Regions from separate parts of the Staphylococcus sp. NRL 16/872 genome, predicted to be linked through region 4. Evidence: riboswitches for the same ligand, from Rfam matches in the RefSeq annotation. Region 4 holds a riboswitch; each other region holds the start of a gene.

Region 1 (2,207 bases), 360 kb from region 4:
TTCTTCTTTATGTTGAGGTTCAATCTCAGCTGCTTTAGCTATACCGTGTTCAGCATGTGTTTCTCCATCTTGAAGTTTATTAAATTGACTGTATTTATCATTTTTATATTCTACTTCACCAGTTTTATAGACTTTGTAAACCCCGTTCCCAGCATTTAATTTATTTTGACTGATGATTTCAAAGTAATCGCCCTTATCTACTGCTTTTTTGAAGTTTTGTAAATCAGGGTTGCCTCCACTGTTTGACATCGCCATTGTTGCAACTTGTTGAGCATTATCTTGCGTTACAAATTCTGTAGCAGATGCATGAGATGGATTTGTTACAGTTAATAAAACTGTACTTGTTAAAACAGTTGATACAATTAGAGAGACCTTCCTCACAATGAAAACCCCATTTCATTTATTATCAATTACAACTTTAGTGTAGCACTGAAATAACAGTTGAATAGGGATTTAAAGTAAACATTATTGAATTTTTAATCTAAGTTAAAGAAAGCATAGTTTGTAAATATAAGTTAATGATAGTAAAGATTTTTTTAAGATTTTCATGTCTAGGTTTTAAAATCTCTTTTTTGAAAAGTAAGAAATTGCAAAAGCCATTAACATTATAAAAATCAAGTGCGCCATCATCCATAAACCATATTCTCCCCAACTAAAATGGAAAAATGAGCGTTGAGCCATAACAATTAATAGGGGATATAATGCTGCAAAAACAATGAACAATAAGAAGTAACTGATTTTATAAAACGGTTTAGAAATATGATAAATCGCAAAGAAAATAATATAAATGATAAAACCAATAAATACGTGAATCAACAATTCGAGAATTAATGGTGTTTTACTAGGATCTACAAGAAAATCAATATTAATTAGCAATAATGTTAAATGAGTCGATTGTGCTAAGACATCCATAACTGTCATAGTCATTAGCAAAATAATACTGATGAATAAAGCACTAAGTAAGTGGTAGGCGTAGCGTAGCATAATGAGTCATCCTTCGAATTCGTTTTGAATATTATTCCCTCCATGAAAGAAACTACACATCTAAAGAAATTAGAATATTCTAAAAATTATATTGCTTCTATCTATGTCTAGTGCTAATATAATATCAATTCAATAAAACATGAAAACTCTTATCAAGAGTGGTGGAGGGATGTGCCCTATGAAACCCGGCAAACGTCATTCAATGACATAGTGCTAATTCACATAAAGTAGGACTTACTTTAAGAGATAAGAGAAAGTGTATCTGTACTTTCTCTTAGGCAATAGAAAGTATTTTTTTATGTCTTATAAGTATTTAAGAGTTGGAGCGTAATTGAAGCATTCTTAAAGAGAGGTGTCGGTATTCTTGAAAAAATGGTTGAGTGTTATCAGTATTTTAGTATTAATTATAGTTTTAGCAGGTTGTGGCAAAGATAAAGAGGATAATAAAAAAATTACTGTTGCAGCATCACCTGCACCACATGGAGACGTCTTAAAAAAAGCTAAAGATCAATTAAAGAAAAAAGGTTATGATTTAGAAGTAAAAGAAGTGAATGATTATAAAGTGCCGAATAAACTATTGGATAAAGGCGACGTAGATGCTAACTTCTTCCAACATGTCCCTTATTTGAAAGCTGAAAAGAAAAGTCATGGTTATAAAATTGAAGAGTTAGGCAAAGTGTTTACAACACCAATGGGAGTGTACAGTAAAAAATATAAACATTTAAAAGATATTCCAGAAGGTTCTACTATTTATGTATCTAATAATCCAGCAGAAGAAGGTCGATTTTTATCTTTCTTTGTTGATGAAGGATTAATTAAACTTAAAAAAGGCATCAAAATTGAAGATGCAAAATTTGAAGATATTGCTGAAAATAAAAAGAACTTGAAATTTAATCATCAACAAGGGGCAGAATTTTTACCTAAAACATATAAAAATGGGGAAGGTGCAGCTGTCATAATGAATTCAAACTATGCAATAGATAATGGTTTGAAACCTTCTAAAGATGCCATTGTAATAGAAGGTAAATCATCACCGTTTGCCAATATCATCGCCGTGCAAGAAGGTCATAAAAAGGACAAAAAGTTCCAAGAACTATTAAAAGTAATGCAATCTAAAGAAATTAAAGACTATATTAAAAAAGAATATGGTGATGATGTTATCCCATACGAAAGTAATTAGAAAGAAGTCGAAACAAAATACATGCCTCGTCTTCAATAAATAT
Region 2 (2,207 bases), 1.1 Mb from region 4:
TCATTTCTCCAGCGTATTCAGTACCACCGATTAAAATTGTTTTATGTTTGAATGAAATGATGACAAATGTTTCAGATTTAGTACCATCTACTTCTGGATCTGCTTTAAAATGAGGTGCTGAAACAATTGTGAAGTTAGCTTTAATATCTTTAGCTTCGTCTAATGAATCAGGTCTGATAAACATGTTTTGTGCGAATAGGTTATGCCATGCTAATTCGTTGATAACCGTTAATTTAAGTTGAGTATCTTTGTCACTTCCAGCATAACCGTTGAAAACGTAGAGTTCATCTTTTTTATCAAGATAGTCTAAAACTTTATTGTAGAGATTTAAGAAAGTTTCTTCATCAATAGGTTGGTTAATATCTCCCCAGTGGATATTATCTTTATAAGAAGGTTCAGTTACGATGAATTTATCTTTAGGTGAACGTCCAGTATATTTACCAGTACTTGCGTTGATTGCTCCTAGTTCAGTTAATTCACCTTCGTTGTTATCTAAAATTTTATTGTAAAGTTGTGTAGTAGAAAGTTGGAACAGTGAACTTTCTTTCTCTAATAAGTGTTTAATTTTAGGTGTTTCGCTGTATGTATCTACTGACATACCCAATCCCTCCAGCATCTAATTATTAATATATTTCGTGTAAGCCTTTACATTAAATTAGTATAACATAATGGTTTAATTATTCCACCTGGTAAAGACAAAAACTTTTAAAAATCGAAATTGACATTGTTAAGGGGATTCGATAGTATAGTTAGTAACGGATTCTCTTATCCTGAGTGGTGGAGGGACATGGACCCAATGAAACCCAGCAACCTCTTTTATAAAAAGAAAGGTGCCAAACCGTTTGCAGACATATAAGGTCTGAACGATAAGAGCGAATGGACGTTTAAGAGCCTTCTCTCTATCTTATATAGTGAAGAGGGCTCTTTTATTTTGAGCTCACAATTTAAAAGAGAATTTTCGTAAATATAAAATATATAAAGGAGCAAAACATGACTTATAATAAACGTTTATTTACTTCAGAATCAGTGACAGAAGGACACCCTGATAAGATTGCTGACCAAGTTTCTGATGCCATTTTAGACGAAATCTTAAAAGATGATCCAAACGCACGTGTTGCTTGTGAAACAGCAGTTACTACAGGCATGGCTTTAATTGCAGGAGAAATTTCTACTACTACATATGTTGATATTCCTAAAGTAGTGCGAGAAACGATTAAAAATATTGGTTATACACGCGCAAAATATGGTTATGATTATCAAACAATGGCAGTATTAACTGCGATTGATGAACAATCTCCAGATATTGCTCAAGGTGTAGATAAAGCATTAGAGTACCGTGAAGATATTTCAGAAGAAGAAATCGAAGCAACTGGTGCTGGAGACCAAGGTCTAATGTTTGGCTATGCAACAAATGAAACAGAAACATATATGCCTTTACCAATCTTCTTATCGCATCAACTTGCTAAACGTTTATCAGATGTACGTAAAGATGGCATTCTAGACTACTTACGTCCAGATGGCAAAGTTCAAGTAACAGTTGAATATGATGAAGATGATAAACCAAAACGTATTGATACAATCGTTGTGTCATCTCAACACGCAGATAATGTTGAACTAGAACAAATTCAAAGTGATATTAAAGAACATGTTATTTATCCTACAGTACCAGAAGGTTTAATTGACGAAGAAACTAAATTCTTTATCAATCCTACAGGTCGTTTCGTAATCGGTGGTCCTCAAGGAGATGCTGGTTTAACAGGTCGCAAAATTATTGTTGATACTTACGGTGGTTATGCACGTCATGGTGGGGGTTGCTTCAGTGGGAAAGATCCAACTAAAGTAGACCGTTCAGCAGCGTATGCAGCAAGATATGTAGCTAAAAATATTGTTGCAGCTGAGTTAGCTGATCAGTGTGAAGTTCAATTAGCTTATGCGATTGGCGTAGCTGAACCAGTTTCAATTTCTATTGATACATTTAACACTGGTAAAGTCTCAGAAGCGCAATTAGTTGAAGCAGTTAGAGCGCACTTCGACTTAAGACCAGCAGGTATTATTAAAATGTTAGATTTAAAACAACCTATTTACAAACAAACTGCAGCTTATGGTCATTTCGGACGTACTGATGTCTTATTACCATGGGAGAAATTAGACAAAGTTAATGTCCTAAAAGATGCTGTACAAGCATAGCAGCCTTTATTGAAGTTTTG
Region 3 (2,207 bases), 570 kb from region 4:
GGAAGAGTAATACACCTAAGATTAAGCCAAGAATAAAAGCGAAAATTGTCGAAACGATAGTCATGTATAACGTTTCATAAATCGCTTGCCATACATCTGGCCACTGGACATTAGGCATTGTAATCATTTCATGAAGAATATCACCATATGATTTATTCATGCTTAATCACCTCCACATTGACATGTCGCTTATGCAAATCATTTTTAAATTCTTCAAAAGCCAAATGTGAAATATGTGGAATATGGATAACTAAAAATCCAATCGAACCATCACGCGTATTTTTAATATTTGCTTCAAGAATATTTATATCAATATCCATGTTTTTAGTTATGTAAGACACGATAGGTTCAGTAGCATTGTTACCATTAAAGTTAAGTCTCACAATGTAAGCATCGGAATCTAAAGGTTCTAGATGCTTAATTGATGCTTCAAAATCATCATCCAAATCATCTTTAACGAAGCGTTTTGTCACTTCGTGTTGAGGATTTTCAAAGACTTCACTAACTCTACCTTGTTCAATGACACGGCCATTCTCCATAACAGCTACCTCATCACAAATTCGTCTGATTACTTGCATTTCATGCGTGATGATAACAATTGTAAGATTTTGTCTTTTTTTGATTTTTAATAGTAAATCTAAAATTTCGTCGGTAGTTTGTGGGTCAAGCGCGCTTGTGGCTTCATCACATAACAACACGTCTGGATCATTGGCTAAGGCACGTGCGATACCTACCCTTTGCTTTTGACCTCCTGATAATTCTGAAGGGTAAGCATTTTCTCTACCTTTTAAACCCACAAGCTCAATAAGTGCTAATGCTTTTTCTCGAGTTTTCACTTTTGAATGACCAGCAATTTCAAGTGGAAACATAATATTTTTTAAAACAGTTCGTGACCACAATAGATTAAAATGTTGGAAAACCATACTCACTTTTTGACGTTTTCTTCTTAACTCTGCTTTTGAAAGTTTGTTAATATTGTCACCATCTATAATTATGTCACCTGATGTAGGTGCTTCTAGATTATTAAACATTCTAATTAACGTACTTTTACCAGCACCAGAGAATCCGATAACTCCAAAAATTGAGCCTGATTCTATTTTTAAGTCAACGTGATCCACTGCTAGAACATCTTTATTCTTTGTGTGATAGCGTTTTACTACTTGATTTAATTCAATCACGTTAAGTGCCTCCTTAAAACTTTATGTAATTAAAAAATGCTTTCTCACTTTATAAAAGTTGAGAAAGCATTTATATATCTTTCTCTCATCTTCTAAAGTGTTAAACTTTATGTGAATTGGCACCATTTCTATTATTTAGACGGTTGCCGGGCTTCATAGGGCACATCCCTCCACCTCTCTTGATAAGAGTTTTCGCACTATTTAATTAATTTATATCCTACCATCGTACTATATATTCGTCAATAATTATTTTAACTTTTCTAACAAATTAGGAACGGATTGAAATGCATAAATTCTATCCATTTCCTTATCCTTATTCATAATCATTAACACAGGCACAGACATAATTTTATTTTCTTCGCTAAATTCTGGATGATAATTTAAATCAATTTTTTTAATTGGCAACTTTAAGATTTCGTTTGCGATGTCTAACATTCGCTCAGAAACTTTACATGTGCCACACATGGGTGTATACCCAAATATAAGATGTTTATCCTCTTTGAAGTTTTCACTAATATCTTCTACTTTTATTGTACTACTCATTCATTAATACTAACCTTTCAGTCGTTAAATTAGGTATGAGACGTTTTTCTTTTCGAACAGTAAAACCGTATCTGCTCAAAACATTAGCTAGATAGTTTTTAGGACATCGTGCGACTTCACAATATGTTTTATCAACATAGATATGTTCACTTTCGCTTAAATATCGTTTAAACCACTTTCTAATCTTCTCACCCTCGTCATCTGAATCTGCAAGTACATACACTTGCTTATCATATAATGATTCAATCATATCATCTATTTTGTCGATACTCATTGTACCATGTGTACAGATAATATTGACAGGCTCAGCGATGACTTGTTGTACTCTCTTCTTATCAGATTTACCTTCAACAATAATAACTTTATTTAAAATTGCCATGCTCATCCACCTTCTAAGTCGATAATAAACAATCACTAACTTCTTCACAGAATTATATAAAATTAAACGTATTTTACTAAGACTTAACATTTAGTATCATTCAATTT
Region 4 (2,207 bases):
ATTACGGCTTGTGGAATCGTATAGGCCTCTCTTCTATTCTTACTGACGAAACGTTTGGTGTAGCCATCACGCCTCACTTGAAAGGGGAGACAATTAACGATCGCTGGTTACACGGTCTTAATCTTACAGCGTATATCTTCTGGGCACTTGCAAGCATGGCAGGACATATATTCGGTAAATATATTTCTAATCCAGAAATGCTGGGGTTAGACTTCGCTATCACAGCTATGTTCATCTTTCTAGCAATGGCTCAATTTGAATCTATCACACGTTCAAAACTAAAAATATATCTTGTATTAATTGCATGCGTGATCGTTATGATGCTCATCTTAAGTTGGTTCATGCCATCTTACGTCGCTATTCTTTTCGCATCAATCTTCGCAGCAACATTAGGGGTGGTGATGGACCGATGACAACATCTTGGCATATGTTAATCCTAATCGTTTTATGTGGACTCGTAACCATTATCATTCGAATCATACCATTCTTAATGATTTCAAGAATTCATCTCTCAGAAACCGTCATTAAATGGTTATCATTCATCCCAATCACATTATTCACAGCGCTTATCCTAGACGGTATCATTGTGCAAGAACAAGGCGTTCAAGGTTACACACTTAACATCCCGTACATCCTCGTAACCATCCCAACCGTTATTATCGCACTCATCACACGTAGCCTAACCGTAACTATACTCATAGGCATCGCACTTATTGCCGGTATACGTTTCTTCTTTTAAAAGGCAGCACCAAACAGCTGACCATTGAAGTTATACCGACAATCAGATAAAATAAATTCAAACGAAAGTTAACGTGTAAATAAATAAAATAACATGAAACCTTATTATGAGAAGCAGAGGGACTTGGCCCGAAGAAGCTTCAGCAACCGGCAACTTCAAGTACGGTGCTAAAACCAACGAGACACTACTCGAATGATAAGTATTAAAGCGTAATCGCTTCTTACTTCTTAAACAAAGAGTAGGAAGCGATTTTTTTATTTAAAGGAGGTAATTGCATGACAAATTATACCGTAGATACATTGAACCTAGGACCCTTTACGACAGAATCAGGAGAAACCATTGAAAATTTACAGTTACGTTATGAACATGTGGGCTATTCAGGTCAGCCTTTGGTCGTCATTTGTCATGCGCTTACAGGTAATCATTTAACTTATGGCACGGACGAACATCCTGGATGGTGGCGTGAAATTATTGATGGTGGCTACATGCCTATATATGATTACCAATTTCTTACATTTAACGTTATCGGTAGCCCATTTGGTTCAAGTTCGCCGTTAACGGATCCACATTTTCCAAAGCATTTAACCTTAAGAGATATCGTTAAAGCCATTGAAAAGGGGATACAAGCACTCGGCTTCAATAGAATTAACATCTTAATTGGAGGCAGTCTAGGTGGCATGCAAGCGATGGAATTACTTTATAACAATCAATTCCAAATAGACAAAGCGGTCATCTTAGCTGCTACAGACAAAACCTCGTCATATAGTCGTGCATTTAATGAAATCGCACGTGAAGCGATTCAATTAGGAGGTAAAGAAGGATTAAATATTGCACGTCAACTAGGTTTCCTTACTTATCGCTCTTCTAAAAGCTATGATGAACGCTTTACACCAGATGAAGTCGTCAGCTATCAACGTTATCAAGGTGATAAATTTAAAGAAACCTACGATTTGTCATGTTATTTAACCATGTTAAATGTGTTAGATAGTCACAACTTAGATCGAGGTCGTGACGATGTTGATGAAGTGTTACAGTCTTTAGATACAAAAGTATTAACAATGGGCTTTACAGATGATTTACTCTATCCCGATGATCAAGTAAGAGCAGTAGGGGAGCGCTTTAAATATCATCGCCATTTCTTTGTCCCAGATAATGTAGGGCATGATGGCTTCCTATTAAACTTTAATGACTGGGCACCCAATCTCTATCATTTCTTAAAAGTCACAAATTTTAAACGTAAATAAGAAAGCACCACTTCTAATAAGAAGAGAATACGGCTAGTTTAATCCATTTGTTTTAATACACCATAGAGGTTAAAATAGAGGTTATAGTCAAAAAAAGTATAGGAGTGGCGAATGTGTTTTCAAAAGTACATCCTAAAGCAACGATACTAGGGACATTAGCACTTGTCATTGTTGCTTTAGTAACGTATGTATTACCACCTCTTGGTTTAGTATTATGCCTATTC

Evidence for each region. A riboswitch is a leader RNA that binds a small molecule or an ion and turns the genes downstream of it on or off. The one in region 4 is predicted to bind S-adenosylmethionine.
Region 1: linked by a shared signal. The riboswitch ahead of MT340_RS01755 (MetQ/NlpA family ABC transporter substrate-binding protein) and the one ahead of metX (homoserine O-acetyltransferase MetX) in region 4 are both predicted to bind S-adenosylmethionine.
Region 2: linked by a shared signal. The riboswitch ahead of metK (methionine adenosyltransferase) and the one ahead of metX (homoserine O-acetyltransferase MetX) in region 4 are both predicted to bind S-adenosylmethionine.
Region 3: linked by a shared signal. The riboswitch ahead of MT340_RS09885 (methionine ABC transporter ATP-binding protein) and the one ahead of metX (homoserine O-acetyltransferase MetX) in region 4 are both predicted to bind S-adenosylmethionine.

The regions. Positions count from the first base shown of each region.
Region 1 covers NZ_CP119327.1:373,853-376,059, forward strand. Annotated here, with positions in the region: gene MT340_RS01745 (LPXTG cell wall anchor domain-containing protein) at 1-381, opposite strand, end outside; gene MT340_RS01750 (hypothetical protein) at 559-984, opposite strand; SAM riboswitch class I at 1,131-1,237, shown strand; gene MT340_RS01755 (MetQ/NlpA family ABC transporter substrate-binding protein) at 1,349-2,164, shown strand.
Region 2 covers NZ_CP119327.1:1,088,580-1,090,786, forward strand. Annotated here, with positions in the region: gene pckA (phosphoenolpyruvate carboxykinase (ATP)) at 1-598, opposite strand, end outside; SAM riboswitch class I at 763-873, shown strand; gene metK (methionine adenosyltransferase) at 991-2,187, shown strand.
Region 3 covers NZ_CP119327.1:1,985,376-1,987,582, forward strand. Annotated here, with positions in the region: gene MT340_RS09880 (methionine ABC transporter permease) at 1-160, opposite strand, end outside; gene MT340_RS09885 (methionine ABC transporter ATP-binding protein) at 153-1,178, opposite strand; SAM riboswitch class I at 1,261-1,367, opposite strand; gene MT340_RS09890 (thioredoxin family protein) at 1,425-1,721, opposite strand; gene MT340_RS09895 (toprim domain-containing protein) at 1,714-2,100, opposite strand.
Region 4 covers NZ_CP119327.1:13,155-15,361, forward strand. Annotated here, with positions in the region: gene MT340_RS00045 (AzlC family ABC transporter permease) at 1-413, shown strand, start outside; gene MT340_RS00050 (AzlD domain-containing protein) at 410-739, shown strand; SAM riboswitch class I at 838-941, shown strand; gene metX (homoserine O-acetyltransferase MetX) at 1,015-1,983, shown strand; gene MT340_RS00060 (YybS family protein) at 2,082-2,207, shown strand, end outside.